DNA from 4 places in the Shewanella cyperi genome. Region 1 is predicted to be linked to each of the others. Evidence: predicted binding sites of a transcription regulator. Region 1 holds the regulator's gene; each other region holds the start of a gene.
What was found. Region 1 encodes MetJ, which represses methionine synthesis genes. Its sites were predicted from a motif close to TAGACGTCTAGACGTCTA; they were not measured.
Positions count from the first base shown of each region.

Region 2: metE (5-methyltetrahydropteroyltriglutamate--homocysteine S-methyltransferase) is a predicted target of MetJ. The motif match lies at 3,131-3,148, and genes of this name have one in related genera.
Region 3: metK (methionine adenosyltransferase) is a predicted target of MetJ. The motif match lies at 2,846-2,863, and genes of this name have one in related genera.
Region 4: metH (methionine synthase) is a predicted target of MetJ. The motif match lies at 3,362-3,379, and genes of this name have one in related genera.

Region 1 is NZ_CP071501.1:3,539,861-3,547,071, forward strand. Features, by position in the region: gene metF (methylenetetrahydrofolate reductase) at 17-910, opposite strand; gene JYB84_RS15725 (bifunctional aspartate kinase/homoserine dehydrogenase II) at 1,072-3,465, opposite strand; gene metB (cystathionine gamma-synthase) at 3,475-4,641, opposite strand; gene metJ (met regulon transcriptional regulator MetJ) at 4,857-5,171, shown strand; gene JYB84_RS15740 (sulfite exporter TauE/SafE family protein) at 5,247-5,975, shown strand; gene JYB84_RS15745 (conjugal transfer protein TraF) at 5,972-7,174, opposite strand.
Region 2 is NZ_CP071501.1:3,047,306-3,054,516, forward strand. Features, by position in the region: gene queG (tRNA epoxyqueuosine(34) reductase QueG) at 1-530, shown strand, start outside; gene JYB84_RS13395 (dodecin) at 534-743, opposite strand; gene metE (5-methyltetrahydropteroyltriglutamate--homocysteine S-methyltransferase) at 787-3,066, opposite strand; gene JYB84_RS13405 (LysR family transcriptional regulator) at 3,229-4,131, shown strand; gene JYB84_RS13410 (HDOD domain-containing protein) at 4,194-4,922, opposite strand; gene JYB84_RS13415 (GDSL-type esterase/lipase family protein) at 5,086-5,676, opposite strand; gene JYB84_RS13420 (TonB-dependent receptor) at 5,771-7,211, opposite strand, start outside.
Region 3 is NZ_CP071501.1:3,084,132-3,091,342, forward strand. Features, by position in the region: gene epd (erythrose-4-phosphate dehydrogenase) at 1-453, opposite strand, end outside; gene tkt (transketolase) at 569-2,563, opposite strand; gene metK (methionine adenosyltransferase) at 2,907-4,058, shown strand; gene JYB84_RS13555 (hypothetical protein) at 4,132-4,467, opposite strand; gene JYB84_RS13560 (GNAT family N-acetyltransferase) at 4,464-5,009, opposite strand; gene JYB84_RS13565 (GGDEF domain-containing protein) at 5,134-6,114, shown strand; gene JYB84_RS13570 (GGDEF domain-containing protein) at 6,220-7,113, shown strand; gene JYB84_RS13575 (hypothetical protein) at 7,119-7,211, opposite strand, start outside.
Region 4 is NZ_CP071501.1:3,170,547-3,177,757, forward strand. Features, by position in the region: gene cobT (nicotinate-nucleotide--dimethylbenzimidazole phosphoribosyltransferase) at 1-297, opposite strand, end outside; gene JYB84_RS13960 (FecCD family ABC transporter permease) at 320-1,390, opposite strand; gene JYB84_RS13965 (ABC transporter ATP-binding protein) at 1,391-2,185, opposite strand; cobalamin riboswitch at 2,292-2,430, opposite strand; gene JYB84_RS13970 (histidine phosphatase family protein) at 2,505-3,173, opposite strand; gene metH (methionine synthase) at 3,450-7,166, shown strand.

The DNA.
Region 1 (7,211 bases):
CGGAGCCTTACCGCTGTTACTCGCTCTGGGGCCTGACCCCCAGGGTATGGCAGATGGCGTAGGTGAGTTCGGCACGGTTAAGGGTGTAAAAGTGGAAGTCCTTAACCCCTTCCCGTGACAGCACCTTGACCATGTCGATGGCCACGTTGGCCCCCACCAGCTGGCGGGTACCGGCGTCATCCTCCAGCCCCTCGAACTGCTTGTGCAACCAGGCGGGGATCGACACATTGGTCATGGCGGCGAAGCGTTTGAGCTGCACGAAGTTGGTCACCGGCAGTATTCCGGGCACTATTTCCACATCTATGCCGGCGGCGACGCAGCGGTCGCGGAATCTCAGGTAAGACTCCACATCGAAAAAGAATTGGGTGATGGCCCGGCTGGCACCGGCATCGATTTTGCGCTTGAGGTTGATCAGGTCCGCCTGGGCATTGGCGGCCTCGGGATGCACCTCGGGATAGGCGGCCACGGAAATATCGAAGTCGGCGACACTGCGCAGCAAACGCACCAGATCCGCGGCAAAGCGGGTTGGCCTGGGGCTGCCGGCGGGCAGATCGCCCCGCAGCGCCACTATGTTACGGATACCGCTGTTCCAATAGGTCTTGGCCAGCCCCAGCAGCTCCTCATCGCTGGCATCCACCAGGGTCAGGTGTGGTGCCGCCACCAGGTCCGTCTCACGCTGGATGCGCTCAATCACACCATGGGTGCGGTCACGGACCCCGGAATTGGCGCCATAGGTCACGGAAACAAACTTGGGCTTGAGCGGTTCCAAACGGCGAATGGAGCTCCACAGCAGCTTTTCCATTTCGGGGGTGGCAGGAGGAAAGAATTCGAATGACACATTAATCCCGCCATTGAGCTCAGCCAGACTCTGATTCAGGGAGTGAGAATGTTGTGCGTGATGAAAAGCCATTAAATATTCCTCGACTGCTAAAATGGACGTTCGGGCGTTTGGACGTCTATACGTCCACATACTAGAGCAATCTCAATTCAAGTCAAGCGTAAAAAACGCCAATTTGCCCATCCTAAAAACAAAAGGGACGCCAATGCGTCCCTTATCACCCACAGCCAAGCTTATTCCTGTAACAGCTCGTGGCAGATCTGCGCCAGATCGGACTGCACCGCGGCCGCTGTTACCTCACGGCCGGCGCCTGGGCCACGGATGATCAGCGGATTGCCCTGATAGAAGGCGCTGCGGATCACAAACACATTGTCACCCGGTGTCAGGTTGGCCCAGGGATGCTCCGGCTCAACCCAGCTCAGCCCCACCTTGGCACTCACGCGCCCGCCGGCCCTATCCAGCGCCGCCACATAGCGCAGCACCTTGCCATTGTCCCGGGCAGCGTTGAGGGCCGCCAACATGGGGGCATCCAGCTCGCTGATCCGCCCGAGGAAGTCGGACAGCGGCAGGGCGGCCAGCGCCTCTGGCACCGGCGATTCCACCTCTATATCGTCCAGCTCCAGCTCCAGGCCTATCTCGCGGGCCAGGATCAACAGCTTGCGCTGCATATCGCGGCCGGAGAGATCGTCCCTGGGATCGGGCTCGGTGATCCCGAGCGTCTTGGCCTCCAGTACCAATTCGGAGAAGGGTCGGCTGCCGTCATAATGTTCGAACAACCAGCACAGGGTGCCGGAGAACACACCGCCGACCGCCTCCACTGTGTCGCCACTGTTGTGCAGATCGTTGAGCGCATGCTGCACCGGCAATCCCGCACCACAGCTGGCGTTATAGCGCCAATACAACCTGCGGTTGCCGAGCTGTTGTTTCAGCTCGCGGTAGAAAGGCAGCGGGCCTGAGCCGGCCAGCTTGTTGGCGCTGACCAGATGAATGCCACGGGCAAACAGCTCGGGGTATTGCAGTGTCAGCGTGGCGCTGGCGCTGATATCCAGGGCCACCAGCTCGTCGCACTCCAGGGCCTCCAGCTGTTGGAACAGGCTTGGATAGTCCCAGTCGTGCGCTTCTACCGCGAAACGATCGCGCCAGTTGCCGGCATCTATGCCCTGACTATCAAGCAACGCCTTGCCGGAACTGACCAAACCCAGCAGCTCAATACTGGCCTCCAATTCCCGCCCCAAAGAAGTGGCGGCGCGGCGAAACAGATCCAGCCAGGCTTCGCCTATGTTGCCAACCCCAAGCAGCACCACGCCGATGCGTTTGCGCGGCCCGGCGCAGCGTCTGTGCACCTTCTGGGTCAACAGGGTCACCTGATTCTTGGGCACCAGGGTCACCAGGCTGAGACCGTCCTGATACAGGGGCCTGGCCTCACGACTGAGCAAACGGGCAAAGCCGCGGCGATATAAGTGGGCATCGGCGCTGACCAGGGCCACCAGTCCGAGATCCGTGGCGACGCTGATGTCACTGATCTCCAGCTCCGGCGCCAGGGCATTGAGCTGGTTCAGGGCCTGGCGTTGCAGCTCGGGCATATAGGCCAGTTCCAATCGGCCATTGGCTGCGGGCCACCAGGCCAGCGGAGCCACACCGGCTTCTGCCAGCTGGCTCAGCAGGGTGTCGCAGTCACCGCCCAGGGTCAGGCTGAAACAGGCCACCTCGTTAAGGTTGGTCACCACGGGGGCGCTGGCGCGGGAGCTTGAGGGCGCCACCAGGGTAAAGGCGGTGTGTGGCGCATAGCTGGAGCGCACCGCCATGCTGACCCGGGTGTCAAACAGGGGTTGCAGGGTACGGGAATGGAGCACGGGCGAACCCAGACGCGCCAGGCGGTCGGCCTCGGCCAGTGACATGCTGGCCAGCAACTTGGCGTCATTGATCTTGTTGGGATCGGCGTTAAACACCCCTTCCACATCGGTCCAGATAGTGACCCGGTCGATATCGGCCAGGCTGGCAATCAAGGTCGCGCTGAAATCCGATCCGTTGCGGCCCAGCAGCAGGGTATCGCCGCGGCTGTTGGCGCAGATAAAGCCGGTGATCACCAACCGCTCGTCCGGATGTTCGGCCAGCAGCGCCTGCACCTTGGCACGGGACTCGGCGGTGCGGATCTGCGGCACAGCGCCTTCATCGGCCACCAGTATGCTGCAGGCATCCACGTGGCTTGCCGCCACGCCGGATTCACGCAGCAGTGCAGCCATCAAACGAGCCGACCAGCGCTCACCGAAACTGACCACCTGATTCACCTGATAGTCGTTGCGTTCACCAAGGGCCAGCAGGGTCTGCAACTGGGCCTTGTCCGTGGCCAGGCGCTCACGCAGGTGGCGGGCCTGTTCGGCACTGAGCAACTGCTCAATCAGTTGTTGCTGATAAGCCATCAGCTGCTGCAACTCTTCCTGCCACAGGGCACCTTTGTCGCTCAGCTCCAGCAGACGATAGAGAAAATTGGTGCTCTTGCCGGCGGCCGACACCACCACCAGATCGTCGCTACGCCCCTGGGTCAGCAGTATATGGGCCACCCGGCGATAACAGTCCGCATCCGCCAGGCTGGAGCCACCGAATTTATGTAAATGACATCGTGCCACATCAGGCTCCTATTGCTTGCAGGCCGCAACGGCGGCGAGTCCGGCCTCTATGTCGGCCAGCAAATCTTCCACATCTTCAATCCCCACCGACAGACGCAGCAGAGTGTCACTGATCCCGGCCTCGGCGCGGGCATCGCTGTCCATGGCCCTGTGGGTCATGGTGGCGGGCACTGCCACCAGGCTCTCTACCCCACCGAGACTTTCGGCGATGCTGAAAAACTGCAGCGCCCCGAGAAAGGCCACCAGCTCTTCCTGGCCACCTTCAAGCTCAAAACTCAGCATAGCGCCAAAGCCCTGTTGTTGCCGGGCGGCAATCTCGTGCCCAGGGTGATCCTTGAGCCCGGGGTAATACACCTTGCGCACCAGCTCGCTGGCAGCCAAACGGGCCACTATACGCTCGGCGTTTGCCTGGTGCTGCCGCACCCGCACCGCCAGGGTGCGCACCCCGCGCAGGGTCAGGTAGCTGTCAAAGGCGCCGCCTGTGAGTCCCAGGGTATTGGACCACCAGTGCAGGCGTTCCCCCAGCTCGACATCACGGCACACCACGGCGCCACCGACCACATCGCTGTGGCCATTGATGTACTTGGTGGTGGAGTGCACCACTATGTCGGCCCCCAGCAACAGGGGTTGCTGCAATATGGGCGACAGGAAGGTGTTGTCCACCACCACCTTGGCGCCTACCTTGTGGGCGGCATAGGCAATGGCGGCTATGTCCACCACCCGCAGCAGGGGATTGGAGGGAGTCTCCAGCCATACCATGGCCGGTCCTTGAGCCAGGGCCGCATCCAGCGCCGCCGTATCAGATTGATCGACCACCAGCAGGCGGAACTGGCCTTTCTTCGCCAGGTTGGTGAACAGGCGATAGCTGCCGCCGTAACAATCGTGCGGCACCACCAATAAATCATCGGGTCCGAGCAGACTGGTCACCAGGGTGATGGCAGCCATACCGGTGCAGGTAATGATACCGCTGCAACCGTGTTCCAACTGGGCCAGGGCCTCGCCAAGTTGCGAGCGGGTGGGATTACCGGAACGGCTGTAGTCGAATGCCCGTGGCTGGGTGTGACCGTCAAAACTGTAATTGGTCGACAGGTAGATGGGCGGTACCACGGCACCATGCTGGCTGTCACTCTCAATGCCCTGACGTACTGCTATGGTTGCGGCTCGACGCTCTGTCATACTCGGATCCTCAAAATACGCTTGCGCATCACAATGGATGTCTGGACGTCTAAATTAACTCAGCAAATGTACCGAGGTCAATAGGCATCCAGACTTTTAGACGTCTATACTTGCTGGCAAGAGCCCACAGATGGGGCGTTTTAGCAGCAATTATTTGACTGTAGTTTGTAAGGGTTTAAAATCGGCACCGAATTTCGGATATCACAGGTGAGTCAATGACTGAATGGAATGGCGAATACATCAGCCCCTATGCTGAGCACGGAAAGAAGAATGAGCAGGTTAAAAAGATTACCGTTTCCATTCCTTTGAAAGTGTTGAAAGTATTGACCGATGAGCGCACCCGTCGCCAGGTCGGCAACCTGCGTCATGCAACCAACAGTGAATTGCTGTGTGAGGCCTTTTTGCACGCCTACACGGGCCAACCGCTGCCCAATGATGACGACCTGTCAAAAGACAAACCCGACAGCATCCCCGCCGAAGCCAAGCGCCTGATGGATGAGATGGGAATCGAATGGGAAGACATGGAGTAAACTCCTGTCAATGGAAGATAAACAGACAAGGATCGCTCGGCGATCCTTGTCTGTTTTTGGCCCCGGAGTACTTTGATGGATCCTGTTACCTGGTTGTTGGCCCTGCTGATCATCTTCAGTGGCGCCCTGATCCAAAGTCTGATTGGCTTTGGTCTGGCTGTAGTAGCCAGTCCGCTGTTGTATCTGCTGGAGCCGCGACTGGTGCCGGCCCCTGTGATAGTCATGGGCTTCTCCATTGCCCTGCTGACCTTGGTGCGGGAGCGCGGTCAACTGGAGTTCAAGGGTCTGCAATATGCCTTGCTGGGACGGGTTCCCGGCGGCCTGCTGGGTGCCACCCTGTTACTCCTGGCTCCACAGGATGTACTGGGGCTGGCCATAGCCGCTATTGTGGCCATCGCCGTATTGCTCAGCCTTAAACGCTTCGAACTGCCGGTGAACCGCCTGACCCTGTTCGCGGCCGGTACCCTGTCCGGGGTATTCGGCACCATAGCCGCCATTGGCGGCCCGCCGATGGCGTTGTTGCTGGCAGGCAAGGATCCCGGTAAATTCCGGGCGGCACTGTCGGCCTTTTTTATCTTCAGCTCCCTGATTGCTTTGGTGATTCTGGCCTTGGCGGGCTTGCTGAGCACTGAACACTTGTGGTGGTCGCTGCAACTGCTGCCCGGTGTCATTTTGGCCTACCTGCTGGCCGGGAAAATGATCCACAGGGTAGATAAAAATAAAACCAGGATCATGACCCTGGTTTTATGTTCCTTAAGCGCCCTGCTGCTGACCTTTAAGTCGCTGGCCAGCCTGCTTGGCTAAAAGTGATAGGAGGTTTGCAGTGCCGCGCCATAGGCATTGTCATTGCCGAACATACCGCTGAGATCCAGCTTAAAACTCTTGCCTATGACAAAGCCGGTGCCGAGGGAATAAAGGTTGGCGGTCACATCATTCAGATCATGGCGGTAGCCCAGCCGCAGCGCCAACCAGTCCATGGCCTGGTATTCACCGCCCACACGCCAATACTGGGTGCCCTCCAGGCCGACAAACTTTTCATTTTCAAGCAGATCCAAATCAGTGGTGACGGTAAAACCATCCCACTGATAGGCCACGCCGACGGTCACTGTTGGCCCCACTCTGTAGGTGGCCTGAATACCTTCTGACTCAACTGTGTCCAGCTCCCGCTTTATCAGGTTGCGGCCGGCAAGACCTATGACCATGCCATGCATGGGCTCAATGGCGATCCCCACATCCAGGTTAAAACCGGTTTCATCGTTGCTGTAGTCACTGCCATCGAAATCCCCTTCATCGAAATTGTTGGCACTGACGCCATAGTTGAAGCTGTCGAGGCGTTGGATTTTTGGGGTAACCCCCACTGTCACCGGCATATTGACAATCGACAGCGGCATACTGACCGCCACCCCGATATCGGAGATGGCGCCGGCGATAACCCGTCCCTGAGAAGTCAAATCCCCAATTTCCGGAGGATTGACGGGATCCAGGGTGCTGAGCAGCACTATATCCTCATCACTGATGTCGGCAATACCGAAACCGTCGATATAGGTCTTGTACAACAGGCCCCAACTCATACCCTTGGAGGGCATACTGATGCTTAAGCCAATACCGCCACTGAGATAGGCGTTGTTGTCCTGCAGTGAGACCAGATCACTCACCAGGGCATTACGATAGGTATCAACTGCGGTGGGATTGGCATTATCAATGGCCGTCTGCAAGGCATCGTAGTCATCCTGCAACAGATCTATCTTGTCTATCATGTCGTCCTTGTCAGCCGCATCAAGCCCCAGGGTCGGCAGTAACAAGGTGACCCCTTGATCACGCATGGATGGCAGGGACAACAGGGCCGGGTTGGCAAAGGCGGCCCCTTCTATATTGGAAGCAGCCACTCCTGTGCCCCCCATTGCATCGCTGCGTGCCTCGAAATAATCCTGGCCGGCGAACGCAAATTGACTGAGGAACACGGCACTTATGGCCGTAAAAAGCGCGGTCTTGTTCATCATCATTCATCCTCGGTTTTGTTATAAAAACAAGGATAGTTCA
Region 2 (7,211 bases), 490 kb from region 1:
CCATAGTGGCTCCCTATGTGGTCGATGGCCGCCGTTGTATTTCCTATCTCACCATAGAGCTTGACGGCCCCATCCCGCTGGAACTGCGCCCCCTGATGGGCAATCGCATCTATGGCTGCGATGACTGCCAGCTGATCTGCCCGGTGAACACTGAAGCACCACTGAGCCTTGAGAGTGATTTCCAGATCCGGCCTCAGCTGCGCCAACCCAAGCTGCTGGAGCTGTTTGCCTGGAGCGAGGGAGAGTTTCTGGCCAATACCGAAGGCAGCGCCATCCGCCGCATTGGCCACAGGCGCTGGCTGCGCAATATAGCCATCGCCCTTGGCAATGCACCGGCGAGCGACGCCATAGTCGCCGCCCTTAATGCGCGGCGAGACAGCGCAGACGTGGATGACATGGTGCGTGAACACATAGACTGGGCGCTTTCTCGCCAACAAGAGGCACTCCAGCAACAGGGACTGGCACTGGATGCCCGTAAAACCGCACGCCTTATCCGCTGCATTGAAAAGGGCTTACCCAGGGACGCCTGAACCTCAGGGCTGATCCAGGGTAAAGCCCACCTTGATGGTCACCTGCCAATGGGCAATCACCCCGGCCTCCAGGTGGCCCCGGGTTTCCACCACCTGAAACCACCGCAGCTTGTGCAATGACTGGGCCGCGGATTCAATGGCATTTTTGATGGCATCATCGGATCCAATGGCGGAAGAGCCAGTCAGTTCAATGATTTTGTAGGTGTGATTCATGGGGACCTCCAGTGCACTGAGGGAACCCCCTGAGTATAGTTGCTTAAGCCGGCAGCGGGCAGCGACGACGCAATTCCCGACCGGCGGCCACCATATTGCGCAGTGCCGGTTCCACCTCATCCCAGCTGCGGGTCTTAAGGCCACAGTCCGGATTGATCCACAGTTGCCGCAGTGGGATCCGCTGTGCCGCCCGCTCCATCAGCGCCACCATGGCCGCCACATCGGGGATGTTGGGCGAGTGGATGTCGTACACCCCGGGGCCAATCTCATTGGGATAATCAAAGGCCTCAAAAGCGCCAAGCAGCTCCATGGCTGAGCGACTGGTCTCTATGGTGATCACATCCGCATCCATGGCCGCGATGGCGGCTATAGTGTCGTTGAACTCGCTGTAACACATATGGGTATGGATCTGGGTTTCATCCCGCACACAGGCCGCGCTGAGCTTGAATGAGGCCACGGCCCAATCCAGATAGTGCTGCCACTGGTCGCGCCGCAGCGGCAAGCCTTCGCGGAACGCCGGTTCGTCTATCTGGATTATGCCTATGCCGGCAGCCTCCAGATCCGCCACCTCATCCCTGATGGCCAGCGCCAGCTGGGTGCAGATAGTCTCACGACTGATGTCTTCCCGGGCAAAAGACCAGTGCAGCAGGGTGACGGGGCCGGTGAGCATACCTTTAACCGGTTTATCGGTCAGGCTCTGGGCAAATTCGGCCCACTCCACCGTCATGGGTCTGGGGCGGGACACATCACCATAGATCAGCGGCGGTTTAACGCAGCGGCTGCCGTAGCTTTGTACCCAACCGTTTTTGGTGAATCCCACGCCTGCCAATTGCTCACCGAAATACTCCACCATGTCGTTGCGCTCGGCTTCGCCATGGACCAGCACATCCAGGCCCAGCTTGAGCTGGCGCAAGATGCTGTCACGGGTCACCTGCTGCAGCTGATGACGATACTCAGCCTCGGCCACCTCCCCTTTACGCCAGCGATTGCGCAAACTGCGGATGGCCGCGGTCTGGGGAAAAGATCCTATGGTGGTGGTGGGCAACAAGGGCAGACGCAGCTTCGCCTGCTGTTGCTGTTGTCGCAACACGAACGCACTGTCGCGCTCAAAATCGGTCTGATTCAGGGCTGCAATGCGCCGGGCGACGGCGGTATCGGCCGCCAGACGCCTGGCCTCGCGGCGCGCCTTGCAACGCTCAATGATGGCCCTGGCAGGCTCGGATGCCGGGGTTTGCAACAGCTGCTGCAGTTCATTCAATTCATGCAGTTTTTGTTTGGCGAACGCCAGTTGTTGCCTGAGCTCAGGTGCCAGGGCTGTTTCGACGTCCAAATCCACCGGCGAGTGCAGCAGCGAACAGGAGCTGCCGAGCCACAGGCGCTCGCCAAGGGCGTCTGCCACCGGTGCCAGGCGCTCGGCAAGCAAATCCAGATCGGCGGCCCAGACGTTGCGGCCGTTTATCACACCGGCGCTCAGTACCTGCCCGGATTGCAGCAGCGGCAGAAAGTCGTCCAATTGCTCCGGGGCCGACACCAGATCCAGGTGCAAACCGGCGACCGGCAAAGCAGCCACCAGCGCGCTGTGGTGAGCAATAGAGCCGTAATAGCTGGTGAGCAGCAGCTTGGGAGCCGCTTTGCTCAGCGCCTCGTAGGCCGGGGCAAAGGCCTGCTGCCAGTCCTTATCCAGATCCACTGCCAGTATGGGCTCCTCAACTTGCACCCAGGCTACGCCCTGGGCTTTAAAGCGCGCCAACAGCTCGCCATAGGTGCGCAGCAATGCCGGCAACAGACTCAGTTTGTCAAAGGGCTCGCCCTGAGTCTTGGACAGGTACAGGAAAGACAGGGGCCCCAGCAGACAGGGCTTGGGATCGTAGCCGAGGGCCTTGACCTCTTCCACCTCATCAAACAACTGCTCCCAGGCGATGGCAAACTGCTGGCCCCGATGCAACTCGGGCACCAGGTAGTGGTAATTGGTATTGAAATACTTGGTCATCTCAGCGGCCGCGGCACTCTTGCCCGTCGGTGCCCGGCCACGGGCGACCCGGAACAGGGTGTCGAGATCTATGGCATCACCATCACGGTGACGCTCGGGGATCACATTCAGGGTCGCCGCCAGGGTCAGCACCTGATCGTAAAAAGCAAAATCCCCCACCGGCAATTGCTCGACCCCGGCTTCCGCCTGCCACAGCCAATGCTGACGGCGCAGCCGCTGCCCCTGCTCCAGCAGTGCCTGCTGGCTGATTTCACCGCGCCAGTATTGCTCCAGGGCGAACTTCAATTCCCGGCGCCGACCTATTCTTGGAAAACCTAGACTATTTAATTGCATATTGTATACCTTATTGATGTAATATGAGCAAATTGCAACCAAGGCCCGGTTGACATATTCTCAATGGGCGTCTGGACGTCCAGAAGTTTATTGTGGTAGTCTCAGGGCTAGCAATCGAATTGGATTCACGGGCAACATGAGCAACATTCATGTGGAGAGAAAATGATAGAGCTGAGACACCTGCGCACCTTGATGGCACTCAAAGAAAGCGGCAGCCTGGCGGCTGCGGCAAAGAAACGCTTTGTCACCCAATCTGCGCTATCCCATCAGATTAAAGAGCTGGAAACCCGGATCAATTCACCGGTGTTTGTGCGCAAGAGCAAACCTTTGTCTTTCACCCAGGAGGGCTCACGCCTGCTACATCTGGCGGAGGAAATCTTGCCGCGGGTGATGGAGACGGAAACGGATCTCAAGCGCGGGCTGGATCCAGACAGCAACCGGCTCAGGGTGGGTATTGAATGTCACAGCTGTTTTCGCTGGCTGATGCCGGTCATGGAGGCGTTCAGAGATCAGTATCCCCATGCCGAGCTCGATATTTCCAGCCGCCATCTGTTTGATTCCCTCAATGCCCTGGAAACAGGGGAACTGGACATAGTGCTGACCTCGGATCCCGTGCCCGGTCACACCCTGGCCTATCAGCACCTGTTCGATTTTGAGGTGAAGCTGGTGGTGGCCAAGGATCATCCGCTGGCCAGTTTGCCCTACGTGGTGCCGCAGCAATTGGCGGGCCAGCCCCTGATTAGCTATCCGGTACCGCTGGAGCGACTGGACTTCTATCGACTGTTTCTGGAACCGGCCGGCATTGAGCCCGGCCCCCAGAAGTGCAGCGATCTGACCTCTGTGCTGCTGCAGCGTATCGCCTGTCAGGAAGGCGTGGCCGCCCTGCCAAACTGGTCCATCAGTGAAGCCCAGGGACTGAGCCTCAGCAGTCTCAAGCTGGGGATTGAAGGGCTGAAACGCCCGCTGTTCGGTGCCTATCGCCGCGATGCCGGCGCATCCAGATTGATCCAGCACTGGCTGGAACTGGTAGCCGGCGAAGGTTTGGCGCGTCAAGGCAACCGCTGATAAGCAATTCCTGTGAAATAAAAACGCCTGCAACTGCAGGCGTTTTATTAAGCCAAGCTCACTCAGAGCGGATTGAGCAGCAGGCCACGCATGGACAGTACCCGGCGCAGAATCAAACCCGGTGAATTGGGGTTGCGGGTCTGGCGCAGGTTATGGGCAATCATAAATTCATCTTTGAGCTCTTCATCCAGCCCCAGGGACTCAAAGGCCTCCAGGGTCAGGGTTTGCTGCTGGGTATCTATGATGCTCTTGATGATGCCCAGGGGGAAAGATTCTTCCGACTCGGCATTGAGATACGCAAAAGCGGTCAGGGCGATGATTTGACCAAAGACACTGAACAGCGCCAGGGTTTGCACCTCATCCGGGTCAATTCTGACTCCATCCATCTCGATTAAGCTGTCTACCGCCGACGCGGCAATGCTCTCGGTCAGGCGCCAGTAGCCCTGCACCAGCTTCTTATAGGGCTGGGGCAACTCATCGAGCCTCTCCTTGAGGTAGAAACTGAAGGCATAACGATAGATGTTGATCTGGCCCAGACGGATCAGGGCATCCTTGAGGCTGCGGGTCTTGCCGGGATTGACTGTGGCCACCTGAGCCGTGGTGCTGCGCCACAACAGATGGGCCGCCAACGCAGGATCGGTGGACACTATATCGATCACATTGCGTATGTCTCCATCGGCTATGATGGCCTTTTTCAGCGGAACCAAGATACCCCGCCGCCCGATCACCTGCTCTTCATTGGCAATGATGGCCCTGATCTGGGAAAACACCTGATGCTCAAGCTCAGTCATGTAACACTTTTAAACCTTTTATCCGGGGAACCCTGACAAATGCCGTCGGCAAAGGACCGCATCCATCCCACCTCGATTTTTAATTATCGGGGAATTTACCCACAAAATCCTGCCTATGGTCAAGCTGTATTCCATTGTTACCACTAAATTTCGTGAGCCGCATTTAAAAGGCACCGCTGGCCTGCAAATTGACAAATACCGCCTCGGCCAACGCCTGGTATCCTTGGTTGTTGAAATGCACCCCATCGGACTTCATACCCGCTGTCGACAACAGATCACTGACAGTGTCGTCCAGCAACGGCAAACCATACTGGTCAGCCAATTCTTCATACAGGGGCATGGGCGACAACAACAGGGATTTATCCGGCACCGCCAACAACAGCACGGGCACCTGTCTGGTCCGGGCCGCAAGGATCATACCTTCAAGATTAGCCTTTAATTGGCTTTTATCGAGTCCCCTGAGCACATCATTACCGCCTTCAAGCAACAGCAGTAGATCCGGCTGAGTCTGGTCCAACACATCGGCGATACGTGCCAATCCCTGGGCGCTGGTTTCGCCTGAAATGCCGGCGTTGATCACCTCACACTCACACAGGGCCGACAGCATTGCCGGGTAATCCCGCCCCTCGCCTGCTCCCACGCCCTGGGTCAGGCTGTCACCAAAGGCCAGGATGCGCGCATTTTCCCCCAGATAAGGCAACTTGGGGCCAGAGCAGCCACAGAGCAAGAGCAGAAACAGCAAGGTTCGCCGCACAGGAATTCCGGTTCAATTTGCAACTTACTCATTTATCGCCGAAAAAAAAGCCGGACACAAGTCCGGCCTTTCATTTGCACAGCAGATTTGCGGATCAGAAATGGTATTTGATGCTGGCGCTCACCATCCGGCCACTGCCGGGATAATAGCCATTGCCCCAATCGCTGTAATAACCGGCGCTGACATAGTCCTCATCCAGCAGGTTGTCGGCACGGACACTGGCCAGCCACTGACCGCGGCGATAATTCAGCGCCAGGTTGACCAGGGTATAGGCATCCAGTTTGTCCGCCAGATTGGCGTTATCCCCTTCGATAAAGCGTTCTCCTGTGTACTGGGCATCCAAATACAGCTGCCAGTTGTCGTCCAGATCATAGCTGGCAAAACCGCGACCACTGTGGCGGGCCACCCAGGACAAAGCCTTGCCGTCATTGCTTCCTGCGGTAAAGAAAGCATCGGTAAACTGATAGTCCAACCCCAGCGCCAGAGCATCCAGGGGCTGCCAATCCAGATCCAGGGCCACACCATAACGGCGCGAGCTGTCGGCATTGACGTTGGCGCCATTGAAATACGCGCTTGGATCTGGCTTGGGTGCGGAGGCATCCCAGACGATTTCATCCTCAAGGTCGAGACGGAAAGCGCTCAGGCGCAGGCTGTAACCCTTGCTGTGATAATCCCAGCCGGCCTCATAGGAGCGACCGGTTTGTGGATCTAGGCCCAATACGCCCTCGGATGTATAGGCCTGCTCATCCACCTTGGCGAAACGGAAGTTGTCTTCCGCCCTCAGGTAAAAGCGCTGCTGCTGATTGGGACGGTAATTGAGGCCCAACTCCAGCGCATGGGCATCATTGTCCAGGTTCACACCGGCTGGATAGGTTAAGTCGTCACGCAGCTCGTCCCTGACCTCGGCGTAGCGACCGCCAATCACGTAGCTGAGGCTGGAGCTCAAGGGCACACTGGCCTGCACAAAGGCCGCCGCCAGCTTTTGGGTGTTGGACCTGTCCATGTATGAGTAATCAAACTCGGACTCGCCCCGTGACAAATCGGCCCCGGCAATCAGCTTAAGCTCGCCGGCTTGGATATCATAACGGCCGCTGAATTTGGGACTCAGGCTCAACAGACGTCTTTGAGTGTTGCCCTTGGAGCCAAAACTTATCGAATCCACATCCGTGTCGCTGTAATCGGCATCCAGCAGCAAACGCCAATGACTGGACAAGGCCTGCTGATAGCCCAGGCGGGCATTGCGACTGATGCTGTGGTTGTTGTCTGTTATGCCGTCATAGGCAGCTTGGCGGGGATTGTCGCGGAACTGCTCGTCTGTCATGGCCCCGGCCAATTCACGTTCATCATCATTGAAACCGGCCTCTATAAACAGGCTGCGCTCCCCCTGCTCGTACTGCACCCGCGCCAGCAGGGCACTGGTTTCACTCTCGCTGTGGTCGCGATAGTTATCGCTGTCACGACGATTGGCCGCCAGGTAATAACGCCAGTTGTCGTTGATCGCTCCGGCGTAATCACCGCGGGCCTCATAGGTGGCA
Region 3 (7,211 bases), 460 kb from region 1:
TGTGGCTTTGAGGCTGGTTTCATTGACGCCATAGACTATGGTGGCGTCCACATCGGCGGAAGAGGGATGGCTTATAAGCACCTTTTTGGCGCCGGCAATAAGGTGGGCCTCACAGGCACTGCGCTCAATCAAGGCGCCGGTGGCTTCAAACACCAGGTCTATGCCAAGCTCGCCCCAGGGCAGTTTGGCGGCATCCTCTTCACAGAGCAGCTGTATCGAGTCATCACCGAGGGCCATCCAGGACTCCCCCGTTGCAGCATCTTTATCGAGCTGGGCCCGGGTCTGAAAACGGCCGTGGGTGGTGTCATAGTTGGTCAGGTGCACAATGGCTTCGGGTTTGGCCAGTTCATTGATGGCGACAATTTGGAACTGTTGCCGCTTGCCCGACTCATACAGGGCACGCAACACCGAGCGGCCGATTCGGCCATAACCATTGATCGCAACTCTGATCATACCCAGCCAACAATCCTCAATTCAGCCCACACAGGAGGCAGATAGACAAAACCCGGATGAGCCTGAACTCACCCGGGATTGTGGGCAGGAAGCGGGCTTCCTGCCCCCTTGACGCTTACGCCAGCAGTTCTTCTGCGGCGGCAACCACCTTGGCAGTGGTAAAGCCGAACATTTCGAACAACTGGTTGGCCGGCGCAGACTCACCGAAGGTGGTCATGCCGATAATGCGACCGTTCAGGCCCACATACTTATACCAGTAATCGGCAATACCGGCTTCCACGGCGATGCGTTTTGTGACGCTGGCCGGCAGAACCGCTTCCTTGTAGGCCGCATCCTGCTTGTCGAACAGATCGGTACAGGGCATGGATACCACGCGCACCTGCTTGCCCTTGGCAGTCAGTTCGGCCTGGGCCTTCACCGCCAATTCCACTTCGGAGCCTGTGGCTATGATGATGAGCTCGGGAGCCGCAGCGCTGTCAACCAGCACGTAAGCGCCCTTGTTGACGTTGGCCAGCTGCTCGGCAGTACGTGGCATTTGTGCCAGGTTCTGGCGGGAGAAAATCAGCGAAGTCGGGCCGTCTTTACGCTCGATGGCATATTTCCAGGCCACGGCAGACTCCACCTGATCGCAGGGACGCCAGGTGCTCATATTGGGGGTCATACGCAGGGACGCCATTTGCTCCACCGGCTGGTGGGTTGGGCCGTCTTCACCCAGACCGATGGAGTCGTGGGTGTAAACCTGAATATTTTGCACCTTCATCAGCGCCGCCATACGCATGGCGTTGCGGGCGTACTCCATGAACATCAGGAAGGTTGCGCCGTAGGGCACAAAACCACCGTGCAGGGCGATACCGTTGATGATGGCGGTCATACCGAACTCACGCACACCGTAGTGCAGGTAGTTGCCGCTGGCATCATCAGCCGTGATGGACTTGGAAGCCGAGTACATGGTCAGGTTGGATGGCGCCAGGTCGGCACTGCCACCCAGGAATTCCGGCAGCATGGCACCGAAGGCTTCCAGGGCGTTTTGTGACGCTTTACGGGAAGCGATATTGGCAGGAGTGGCCTGCAGCTTCTCGATATAGGCCTGAGCTTCGATTTGGAAGTTGGCCGGCAGTTCGCCCTTGATACGGCGCTCAAACTCGGCAGCCAGCTCTGGGTAGGCGGCAGCGTAGGCCGCGAACTTGGCATCCCAGTTTTTCTCGGCGGCTGTTCCCGCTTCCTTGGCATCCCAGGCGGCATAGATGTCGGCAGGGATTACAAATGGGTCGTGCTTCCAGCCCAGGAACTCACGGGCAGCAGCGATTTCGGCATCGCCCAGTGGTGCGCCGTGGCAGTCGTGTGAACCTGACTTGTTGGGAGAGCCGTAACCGATAATGGTCTTGCAGCAGATGAGCGATGGACGGGGATCGGCCTTGGCCGCCTCGATGGCTGCATTGATGGCGCCAGCATCGTGACCGTCAACACCGGCAACCACGTGCCAGCCATAGGACTCGAAACGCTTGACAGTGTCATCGGTGAACCAGCCTTCCACGTGACCGTCGATGGAAATGCCGTTGTCATCCCAGAAGGCGATCAGTTTGCCCAGACCCAAAGTGCCGGCCAGGGAACAGGCCTCGTGGGAGATACCTTCCATCAGACAACCGTCGCCCATGAACACATAGGTGAAGTGGTCGACTATGTCGTGACCGTCGCGGTTGAATTGGGCCGCCAGGGTCTTCTCGGCAATGGCCATACCCACGGCGTTGGTGATGCCCTGACCTAGGGGACCTGTGGTGGTTTCAATGCCGGGGGCATAACCGTATTCAGGGTGGCCCGGGGTACGGGAGTGCAGCTGACGGAACTGCTTGAGATCTTCGATGCCCAGATCGTAACCGGCCAGATGCAGCAGTGAATAGTGCAGCATGGAACCATGGCCATTGGAGAGCACAAAACGGTCGCGGTCGGCCCACTGTGGATTGGTGGGGTTGTGTTTCAGATGATCGCGCCAAAGGACTTCGGCAATATCGGCCATCCCCATGGGGGCACCTGGGTGACCGGAATTGGCTTTCTGCACTGCGTCCATGCTCAGGGCACGGATGGCGTTAGCGAGTTCTTTACGGGAAGACATGCTCTCTCCTGCTGGTTTTGAGGCTTTAAGGGCAATTGGGTGGCATATTTTCCCTTAACTGCGGACAGGGCGCAAATTTAAATTGGCCCCAGCCCAAGGGCCTGGAATCCCGACCCTTTTTCCAGGCGTTCAAGGCTGATTTCAGACTGGAACACTCAGTTTACAATTCTGCGCCAATGGGCGGTGAAAATAGCGCCAAAGCCGTGATTGTCCGGCGGATGGTCACAATATGACGGAAATTTTGCACAAAGCGGGTGATCGCGGCCCCGATTTCAACTAAAATGGCCGTCTAGATGTAGATGCTGCTACACGTTTTTACGTTAAACGACGAGATTTTCCTAACATGGCAAAACACTTGTTTACCTCTGAGTCGGTCTCAGAAGGTCATCCCGATAAAATTGCGGATCAGATTTCCGACGCGGTACTGGACGCCATTCTGGCCCAGGACCCCAAGGCCCGCGTGGCCTGTGAAACCTATGTCAAGACCGGCATGGTACTTGTGGGTGGCGAAGTCACCACCTCTGCCTGGGTCGACATTGAAGAACTGACCCGCAAAACAGTGCGCGAAATCGGCTACACCCATTCAGACATGGGTTTCGATGCCGACTCCTGCGCCGTGCTCAATGCCATAGGCAAGCAATCCCCCGACATCAACCAGGGTGTTGATCGCGCCGATCCCAAAGAACAGGGTGCAGGTGACCAGGGTCTGATGTTCGGCTATGCCAGCAATGAAACCGATGTGCTGATGCCTGCGCCCATCACCTACGCCCACGCACTGGTGAAGCGTCAATCAGAAGTGCGCAAGGACGGAACCCTGTCCTGGCTGCGTCCCGATGCCAAGTCCCAGGTGACCTTCGCCTATGACCAGGGCAAGATTGTCGGCATCGACGCCGTGGTACTGTCTACCCAGCATTGCGACAGCGTATCCCAGGCCGATTTGATCGAAGGCGTGATGGAAACCATCATCAAACCGGTACTGCCTGCCCAGTGGCTGAACAAGGACACCAAGTTCTTTATCAACCCAACCGGTCGTTTCGTTATCGGTGGTCCTATGGGTGACTGCGGTCTGACCGGTCGCAAGATCATTGTGGACACCTACGGCGGCATGGCCCGTCACGGTGGTGGCGCCTTCTCGGGCAAGGATCCGTCCAAGGTTGACCGCTCAGCCGCATACGCCGCCCGCTACGTGGCCAAGAACATTGTTGCCGCCGGTCTGGCCGAGCGCTGCGAACTGCAGGTGTCCTACGCCATCGGTGTAGCCGAACCAACCTCCATCAGCCTGGAGACTTTCGGTACTTCCAGACTCGACGAAGACAAGCTGATCCAGCTGGTTCGCCGTCACTTCGATCTGCGTCCTTATGGCCTGACCGAAATGCTGAATCTGGCTCGTCCAATCTACCAGGCCACTGCCGCCTACGGTCACTTCGGCCGTAACGAGTTCCCCTGGGAACAGACAGACAAGGCAGAAGCCCTGCGTGCCGACGCCGGCCTCTAAGGTCCGCCAAGCACAAAAAAACCGCCTCAGGGCGGTTTTTTATTGGCTGGTTCAAACAGGCCTTTGCCCGGGATCAGAGATGATCGAAATGGGCATGCTGGATGGTTAAAAAGGCCAACTGGCTTTCCGCCACCGGCACCAGGGCCAGGGATTCAAGTTCACTCCAGCCCTCATCGGATACCAGTGGCACCAGTTCGGCGCTGGTGCGTGTCACCACACCACAATCAAGCAACCAGTCGTCCCCCTCAAGCAAGTAATGACGCTTGCCATCAGAGGCCTTGGCCTCAAAAGCCCGGCACTCTATGCCCTGATGGTACAGGGTCGAGAAACAGAACCTCAGGTTGTCAAAGGGGCTCAATCTCAGCCCGGCCCAAGGTTGCAGCGCCAGGGGTAATAATTCAGCGCTCATGACCTGCTCTCATTACTTGAATTCAGGCTTCGCGCCAGCAGGTAAAAATCCCGCCCTTCAAAGCCAAACAGATCCAGCACCTGCATCCCGGCCTTGCCGGTGTGCGCTGCAAAGGAACGCTCATTGTCCTCGGCGATAAAGGTCACAGCATGGCTGAAGCGCTCGGCCAACCTGGGCCAGAGAGCATCCTCCAGAAGTTGGAATACCCCAGTGCCACGAGCCGCCGGACTGACCCAGATGGGTCCATATTGGCAGCTGCGTTCAAAACCGCCCAAACGTTGCAATTGTTTGCCAATGGCACCATAGATGTGCCTGTTTCCGTAAAAGCGCCAGTCCGCCGCCATCACATAGCCCAGGATCTCCTCACCTTCGATAGCCACCAGCAGTTGCTGCTTGGTGGCAAGTTCGGTCAGGGCCCGGATATCAAAGCCCTCCCCCTGGAGATTTCCACGGTCTGAACTCAGTTCATCGGCAAGGTGCAGCTGTTCCAGCTGGGCGATTTGGCTGATGTCGGTGGCGGTAGCGGTGCGGATCTGCGGCACAAGGACTCCGGATAGTCAAAGAAGCAAAGGCTGATTTATCACTGCATTAGGGCGGTAGAGTTGCGAATTCGCCTTACTGCACCCACACTTTACCACAGACCGCAGCCCCAAACCGGAAGCTTTTATGTTGCCCGACACAGTCAACCCGGATGTCAGCCTGCTTGAGAGCGATGCCCCTCAGGTTAACCTGGTGCGCTGGATGCACCAGTGTGAGCTGGTTAAGCGCTATTACCAGGCCGACTATGTATTTGTCATGCAAAAAACCAAGCTGGGTTACGAGGTGTTGGTCAGCGCCATCGCCCGGGTCCCCAAATTCACCTCGGGCCAGGTATTTGGCAAGGAATTCAGCCTGTTCGATGCCTTGATTAGTTCACCGCCCGACGGTCTGTCACTCAACCTCAGCCGCTACAGCAAGGAAGAACTGCCCAAGGAATTCGACGGTTGCCTGGGCCTGCTGAGTCGTCCCCTGCTGTGGCCCGACGGCACCCTGTTCGGCTGCATGTGCATACTCAATCATCATCCGATGGAAAATGCCGGCCTGAACGGCCTGATGCTGGAGCCGTTCCAAATCCTGCTGCAACAGGATCTGGCACTGCTGTGTCAGAGTCACCGCATTGAATCCCTGTCGATGCGCGATCGGGACACCGGCATGCTCAATCATTACGGTTTTATCATGATGGCACCACGGCAACTCAATCTGGGACGCCGTTTCGGGGCCCATGCCGGGATACTGTTTTTCGAACTGCTGGGCAATGATGGCGCCACCCATGAAGAAATCGAAAAGAACAACCGCCTGCTGGGCAACATAGTGCAAAGCACCATACGCACCGCCGATATTGCCGCCCATTTCAGCCCGTCGGAGTTTGTGGTGCTGGCCTTTGTCGATGCCGAGCGGGATTTGATGCACATAGTCAATAGAGTCGATCGCCAATTGAAGCAACAAAGTGACAATGTGGGTTTGGACTACTCATTCCGTTACTTCACCCCGGACTCCACCGCAAAGCTGGCCCCCATGCTGGCCATGGCCCGGGAGGACTTGCAGTCACACCGGCGTCGCCAAGCCGAATTGGCCAATACCAGTGACGATGAGGAAGCCGGTGATTGAGCTTTTCGGGTGTTGCCCTTTGATCCAACAAAATAATGACATTTTTTTTACATTCGCAATCCGTTATGCTTGGGCCGAACAAGAATAACGATAAGCAGGACTTCCATGTCGGCAACTTTACACCTGAGAGACACCTGGCTCACCAGCCAATCACACCCCGCCATCAGCCTGAGCCGTTGGCAGCAACACACTGAATTGCTTTGCCAATTGTTTAAGGCTGAGACCTGCCTGATAGTGCAGCATCTGGATGAACAGGCGCACATAGTCACAGTGAAGCAACAGCAGGAACGTTGGACTGCGGGCGAAACCCTGCCTTGGGATGAATTGCTGACGGCGATGAAACAGGGAGAACCCGGCGAGCACCCAGCCTGGCAGGATGGCTTAATCGCCCTCGACCTGCACTGGCCCGACACCCAGTCTTTTGGTCAGATACTCATAGCCTGCAAGCAGCAACCGGCCATTCTCGACACCTGTCTGAAATTGGCAGAACCGGTACGGGCACTGATCCAGGCTGAACTCAAGCACATGTACCTGATGCAACAATTGGAGATGCTGTCATTTCAGGATGAGCACACCTGCATGCTCAATCCCTATGGCTTTAGCCTGATGGCACCAAGACAATTGAATCTCAGTCGCCGCCTCGGCTCCCATGCCGGCATAGTGCTGCTGGAAAACTGCCAAAGTTCACTGAGCATGGATGAGCAGCAGACCCAGCTGCGTAAACTGGCGCGGGTGGTCCATGAAAATATGCGCGAAGCCGACCTGGCCGCCAGACTCGACAATCAGCAGGTGGTTATCCTGGCCTTTGTCGATAACGAGGCCAATTTGCAAAGCCTTGAAAGCCGAATGAAGAAGCAACTCCTCAAGACAGAACCTTCATTGCGGGTCGTCACCGGCTACAGTTTTTTCAGCCCGGATGCCAATATCGAACTGGATCCCATGATTGCCGAGGCCAATGCCAAACTGCAGTTGGAAAAGCAGCGGCTATATCCCCAATAGCGGTTTCAGTCGAGGGCCCGCGGTTGGCTGCGGGCCCATTCAATAAACAGCACCACAGGGTAAGGTGACATCAGCACCAACCCCAATCCGGCCAGCAC
Region 4 (7,211 bases), 370 kb from region 1:
ACCCAGCTGGCGGCAAAAGACATTGATGGCGGCGCCGCCACGGGCAAAGTTCAGCAGCATCTGCGCCGTCACTTCGCTCGGGGCAATGGACACCCCGGAGGCGGCAATACCGTGATCGCCGGCAAACACCAGCATGGTGGGCCGGGTTATCTCCAGTGTCTCCTTGCCCTGCACCCTGGCAATGGTCAGCGCCAGGGACTCCAGCCGCCCCAGGGCCCCAAGGGGCTTGGTCTTGTCATCGATACGTTGCTGGATCTGCTGGTCAAATTGGTCGCTGACCGCCTCGATAGTAAACATCTTGCATCCTGTCCGAATTGAATTAACCCTGCCTGCGCCGTGAAAGCAGCAACAGGAAGAAACCGCTGCCGATGACAGCCGTGATGATGCCCACCGGCAGCTCCTGCATCGGCAGCAGGCAGCGAGCCAGCACATCGACCCACACCATAAACAGGCCCCCAACCAAGGCAGTGAGCAGCAATAGGGTGCGGCCGGGAAACAACTGCCGCACCAGATGCGGCACCATCAAGCCAACAAAGCCTATGCCGCCGCAACTGGCCACCAGGGTGGCCGTCATCAGCGAGCAGGCCAGCAAACTGCCAAGCCGCAGCCGGGCCACATCCACCCCCAGGGCGTGGGCCGTCTCATCCCCCGCCGCCAACGCCTGCACCCTCCGCCGCCCGGCGAACAGCGCCAGGCCAAACAAGGAGAACACCAGCAGCGGCTGCCACAACATGGTCCAATTGGCGCGGGCGAAGCTGCCCAGGGTCCAGAACAGCACGGAAGCTGTGGCCTCGGGGGTGGAGAAATACAGCAGCAAACTGCCCATGGCGCCAAATAAAAACGAGGTGGCCACCCCGGCGAGCAACATACGCTCCACCTGGCTTTGCAGCCCAATGCCACACAGGGCCAGCACCAGAGCCACCGACAGGGTGGCGCCGACAAAGGCCCCCAGGGGCAAGGTCAGCCACAGCAGGGAGCTGCCAAAGAGGGCACTGCTAACGGTCAGGGCGACAATGGCGCCGAGGGACGCGCCGGAACTGATGCCGAACAGAAATGGGTCCGCCAGCGGATTGCGGGTCACGGTTTGCAGCACCCAGCCGGAGAGGGCCAAACCGGCACCGCAGATAAAGGCCAGCATTACCCGCGGCAGCCTCAGCTCCAGCAAAATCCGCTGGTTCACAAAGGGCACATCCTGGGGCGGCGGCAGCCCCAGCAGCTTGTGCCAGTAGACACTCGCCACCTGCAACCAGTCTATGTTGGCGGCGCCAAAGGCGCTGGCGGCGAGTGGCGTTGCCACGGCCAGCAGCAACAGCGCCAGCAGCAGATAATCTTCCCGCCCCAGCGGTCGGGTCAGCCATTTGGCCAGGCGCAGCCTGAGGAAACCTTGCATTTAGTTGCGCCTCCCCTTGTCGCGGTAACCGTAAAAATACTGCAGCTGCGGCTTGCCGTGCTGGGGATGGGGTGAGACGCTGCAACAGACGCCGAACACGGCGGCAAGACGGGCCTCGGTCAGCACCTCGTCCGGTGTACCCCAGGCAACGGTACGGCCCCGCTCCAGCAGCAACAGGCTGTCACACAGGGCGCTGGCAAGGTTGAGATCGTGGATGGAGCAGATGACGCTGATCCCAAGGGAGCGCACCAACTCCAAAATCTGGATCTGATAGCGCACATCCAAATGGTTGGTGGGTTCATCGAGCAGCAGCAGCCCAGGCCGCTGCACTATGGCGCGGGCAATGAGCGCCCGCTGCTTCTCGCCGCCGGACAGCTGCTCAAAGGGAGTGTCGGCCTTGTCACTGAGTCCCACCTGAGCCAACGCCGCGTCCACCCGCTCGCCGTCGGCGGCCCTGTCCTGCTCGAACCAACCCTTGTGTGGAATGAGCCCCATGGCCACCTGGGCCCGGGTACTGAGATCGAAAAAGTGCGGCGTGTCCTGCTGCACCACGGCCACGCTGCGGGCAAAGTCGCGCCTTGAGACCTGGCTGATGTCTTGCCCCTCAAGACAGATGAGCCCCGAGTCGGGCCTGAGATAGCGGTAGAGACAGCGCAGCAGGCTGGATTTGCCGGCGCCATTGGGGCCGATAAGGCCCAGCATCTGCCCGGACGCCAGTTCAAAACTGACATCATCGAGCACCCGATTGCCCTTGGGGTGCCAACAGAGGCCGTCGACCTTGAGCGCAGGCGTCATCGCTCGCCTCTCAAAAGGCAAGGAAAACAGAGTCTTGACCCACGAGGGCCGAAAAAGGGTAGCATTTACTCAGGCTCCACCGGGTAACCCGCCCGGGTTTAAGACCAAAAAACACAATCCACAGGCAGGTATCCTGACTCGAAGGCATGGCCTTCACACAGTTGCGGGCACAGTCCGGGCTTATCCCGGTTCCCTGTTCGGCCGGGTTGACCTAAGTCCCCGGCACCTGCAGATCGACAGCCACAGCTGTTTCGCGAGCTGATCATTATCCGACTTTTGTTGACACTGGCAAGGCGCGCCTGTGGCTGTTTAGAAAAAATCACAATCCCGACGGCCAGTTAACCGACGGCAACCAGTTTTCAAGCTCGCCCTTACCGCTTTGGCTGTCATGGCTGATGCCTCCGCTGTTATAGGCAGCGCTTTGAGGATAAAAGTCCAACTGCACCAGCGCCGCCGGCGGCAACAGCAAGCGCCGGTAAAAGCTGGCCTCGGGCCCCAGGCCCAGGGCGCGGCGCAGCAAATGGGTGATCACCCCGCCGTGGCAGACGATAAGGGCAGTCCCGGGGCGGCGTGCCAGCAAGGTTCCCAGCGCCCCGTCGAGGCGCGCTTCAAACGCCTTCAAGGGTTCGCCCCCGGGCGGAGTGTGGGTCCAGGGATCCTGCCACCAGTCCCCCATGGCCTGCTGTTGCCACAGCTCGGCCAGGGGCTGACCGTCCCAGGCACCAAAGCCCAGCTCCCGCCAGGCACAGTCCAGGGTCAAGGTGCGGCTGCGCTCGGCCGCATGCGTCTTCGCAAATTCACGGCAGCGGCGCAGGGGCGAGCTGATAACCTCGGCTACCTCTGGCACTTTTGCCGCCGCGGTGCGCATTTGCTGCCAACCCTTGGCAGTGAGGGCCACGTCGCTATGGCCGCGCAATATGGCGCCGCCCTCGCATTCGCCGTGGCGCAATAAATACAAGGTCTGTTTCTCGGCTATTGGCTCTGACATGGCATTCCTTTTATTTTCCACCGGAGAGGACAGCGGGTTTGTGCCTGCCCAGGTGGGCCAATCTGGCATAGACTTGGGCTTAGATCGATTTGAGCTTAAATCGATTTGAGCTTAGTTTGACTTAAAGCGCGGCGACGCCGGCTAATGCCTGCAGCGCCCTTGCCCTTGGGCGTCGGTTTCGCATATTATGGACGTCTATACGTTTATATGTCCAAAATTTCAGCCGCGTTTTTTGCGAACGTTTGCGAACGGCGGCCCAGTATACAGGTATCAGTTATGGCGACTTCCGCAACACCCGGCCACTTGGAGCTTCAACTCAGGGCACTGCTCAAGGAGCGCATTTTGCTGCTCGATGGCGCCATGGGTACCATGATCCAGGGCCACTCACTGGAGGAAGCCGACTACCGGGGTGAGCGTTTCAAAGACTGGCCCAGCGACGTCAAGGGCAACAATGATCTGCTGGTGCTGACCCAGCCCGGGATCATCAGGCAGATCCACCGCGACTACCTGCTGGCCGGCGCCGACATCATAGAAACCAACACCTTCAACGCCACCACTATCGCCATGGCCGACTATGGCATGGAAAGTCTGGCCGCCGAAATCAACCGGGTCGGAGCCCGCATCGCCCGCGAGGTGGCCGATGAAGTGGCCACCCAAACCGGCAGCCCGCGTTTTGTGGCCGGGGTGCTTGGCCCCACCAACCGCACGTGTTCCATCAGCCCGGATGTGAACGATCCCGGTTACCGCAACATTCACTTTGATGACTTGGTAGTGGCCTACCGCGAGTCCACCACAGCCCTGTTGGAGGGCGGCGCCGACATCATACTGGTGGAAACCATTTTCGATACCCTGAACGCCAAGGCGGCACTGTTTGCCATCGAGTCTGTGTTTGACGATTTGGGTCAGCGCTGGCCCGTGATGATTTCGGGCACCATCACAGATGCCTCGGGTCGCACCCTGACCGGCCAAACCACGGAAGCCTTTTACAATTCGCTGCGCCATATCAAGCCCATCAGCATAGGCCTGAACTGCGCCCTGGGCCCCAAGGAGCTGCGGCCCTATGTGCAGGAGCTGGCCCGCATCAGCGAAACCTTTGTCTCGGCCCACCCCAATGCCGGTCTGCCAAACGAGTTCGGCGGTTACGATGAAACCCCGGCAGAAATGGCCGACATCATCGGCCAGTGGGCCAAAGACGGCATGCTTAACATAGTGGGCGGCTGCTGCGGCACCACCCCGGAGCATATCCGGGTGATCCGCGAGGCCGTAATCAAGCACGCCCCCCGCCCCCTGCCGGAGCTGCCGGTGGCCTGCCGTCTGGCGGGCCTGGAGCCCCTGACCATAGATGCCGGCTCCCTGTTTGTGAACGTGGGCGAGCGCACCAACGTCACAGGCTCGGCTAAATTCCTCAAGCTTATCAAGGAAGGCAAATTCGAAACCGCCCTCGATGTGGCCCGGGAGCAGGTGGAAAACGGCGCCCAGATCATCGACATCAACATGGATGAGGGCATGCTCGACGGCGTCGAGATCATGCAGAAATTCCTCAACCTTATCGCCTCAGAGCCCGACATCAGCCGGGTGCCGGTGATGATCGACTCCTCCAAGTGGGAGGTGATCGAGGCCGGCCTCAAGTGTGTTCAGGGCAAGTGCATAGTCAACTCCATCTCCCTCAAGGAGGGGGAAGAAAAGTTTATCGAGCAGGCCACTTTGGTGAAGCGCTACGGCGCCGCCGCCATCATCATGGCCTTCGATGAGCAGGGCCAGGCCGATACCCGCGCCCGCAAGACGGAAATCTGCAGCCGCGCCTACCGCATCCTGGTGGACCGGGTGGGCTTTGCCCCGGAAGATATCATCTTCGACCCCAACATTTTCGCCATTGCCACCGGCATCGAGGAGCACGACAACTACGCGGTGGACTTCATCGGCGCCATTGAGGACATCAAGGCCAGGCTGCCACACGCGATGATTTCCGGCGGCGTGTCCAACGTGTCCTTCTCGTTCCGCGGCAACAACCCGGTGCGCGAGGCCATTCACGCGGTGTTCCTGTACCACGCCATCAAGGCCGGCATGGACATGGGCATAGTGAACGCCGGTCAGCTGGCGATTTACGACGATATTGACCCCGAGCTGCGTGAGCGGGTGGAGGCCGTGGTGCTGAACCTGCCCTGCAAGGTGCCGGGCTCCAGCAATACCGAGCAGCTGCTGGAAATCGCCGACCGCTTTCGCGGTGACGGTGGCGGCGCCCAGAAGAAGGAAGATCTCGAGTGGCGCAGCTGGCCGGTGAACAAGCGCCTGGAGCACGCCCTGGTGAAGGGCATTACCGAATTTATCGACACCGACACCGAAGAGGCGCGATTGCAGGCCAGTCGTCCCCTGGATGTGATCGAAGGGCCGCTGATGGACGGCATGAACGTGGTCGGCGATCTGTTTGGTGCCGGCAAGATGTTCCTGCCCCAGGTGGTCAAGTCCGCCCGGGTGATGAAAAAGGCCGTCGCCTACCTCAACCCCTTTATCGAGGCGGAAAAAGTCGAGGGCCAGAGCAATGGCAAGGTGCTGATGGTGACGGTCAAAGGCGATGTGCACGACATTGGCAAGAACATAGTCGGCGTGGTGCTGGCCTGTAACGGCTACGAGGTGATTGACCTCGGGGTCATGGTGCCGGTGGAAAAAATCATCGAGGTGGCCAAGCGCGAGCGGGTCGACATTATCGGCATGTCGGGCCTTATCACCCCCAGCCTGGATGAGATGGTGCACAACGTCAAAGCCTTCGAGCGCGAGGGCCTGAGCCTGCCCGCCATCATCGGCGGTGCCACCTGCTCCAGGATCCACACCGCGGTCAAGATTGCGCCCCACTACCCCCATGGCGCCATCTATATTGCCGATGCCTCCAGGGCCGTGCCCATGGTGTCCAAGCTCATCAACCCCGAGACCCGCGCCGCCACCATAGCCGCCGAATACGCCGACTATGACAATATGCGCCAGAAGCGTCTGTCCCAGGCCAAGCGCAAGGAAATCGTTTCCCTGGAAGCCGCGCGGGACAACCGCTGCCAGCAGGATTGGGCCGCCAATCCGCCGGTTAAACCCAATAAGCTCGGCATTCAGGTGTTTGACGACTACCCGCTGGAGGATCTGGTCGATCGCATCGACTGGACCCCCTTCTTCCGCGCCTGGGAACTGCACGGTCACTTCCCGCGCATTCTCGATGACGAAGTAGTGGGCGTCGAAGCACGCAAGCTGTTCGCCGATGCCAAGGCCATGCTGGCGACCATAATCCGCGACAAGTGGCTGACGGCCAAGGGGGTCATAGGCCTGTTCCCGGCCAACACGGTCAACTTCGACGATATCGAAATCTACAGCGACGAGTCCCGAACCGAAGTGCTGCAAACCACCCACCACCTGCGGATGCAGCTGGAGCGGGTCGGCAACCACAACTTCTGCCTGTCAGACTTTGTTGCCCCCAAGGACAGCGGCGTCGCCGACTACATGGGTGGCTTTGCGGTCTGCGCCGGCCACGGTATAGATGAGCACCTGGCGCGCTTCGAAGCCAACCACGACGACTACAACGCCATCATGCTCAAGGTGCTGGCGGACCGGCTGGCGGAAGCCTTCGCCGAACGCATGCACGAGCGGGTACGCAAGGAATTCTGGGGCTATGCCGCCGATGAGAACCTCGACAACGAGGCGCTGATCAAGGAAAAGTACAAGGGCATACGCCCCGCCCCCGGCTACCCCGCCTGCCCCGATCACACAGAAAAAGGCCTGCTGTGGGAGCTGCTCAAACCCGATGAGTGTATAGATCTGAAGATCACCGAAAGCTACGCCATGTACCCCACAGCGGCGGTATCGGGCTGGTACTTTGCCAACCCCCAGTCCCGCTACTTCGGCGTGACCAATATTGGCAAGGATCAGGTGGAAGACTACGCCCGCCGCAAGGGCATGACGGTTGCCGAAACCGAGAAGTGGCTGGCCCCGGTGTTGGATTACGATCCGGAGTAATCGTCAGTACTCTTCGGAAGCAAAAAACAAAAGCCGCATTGAGCG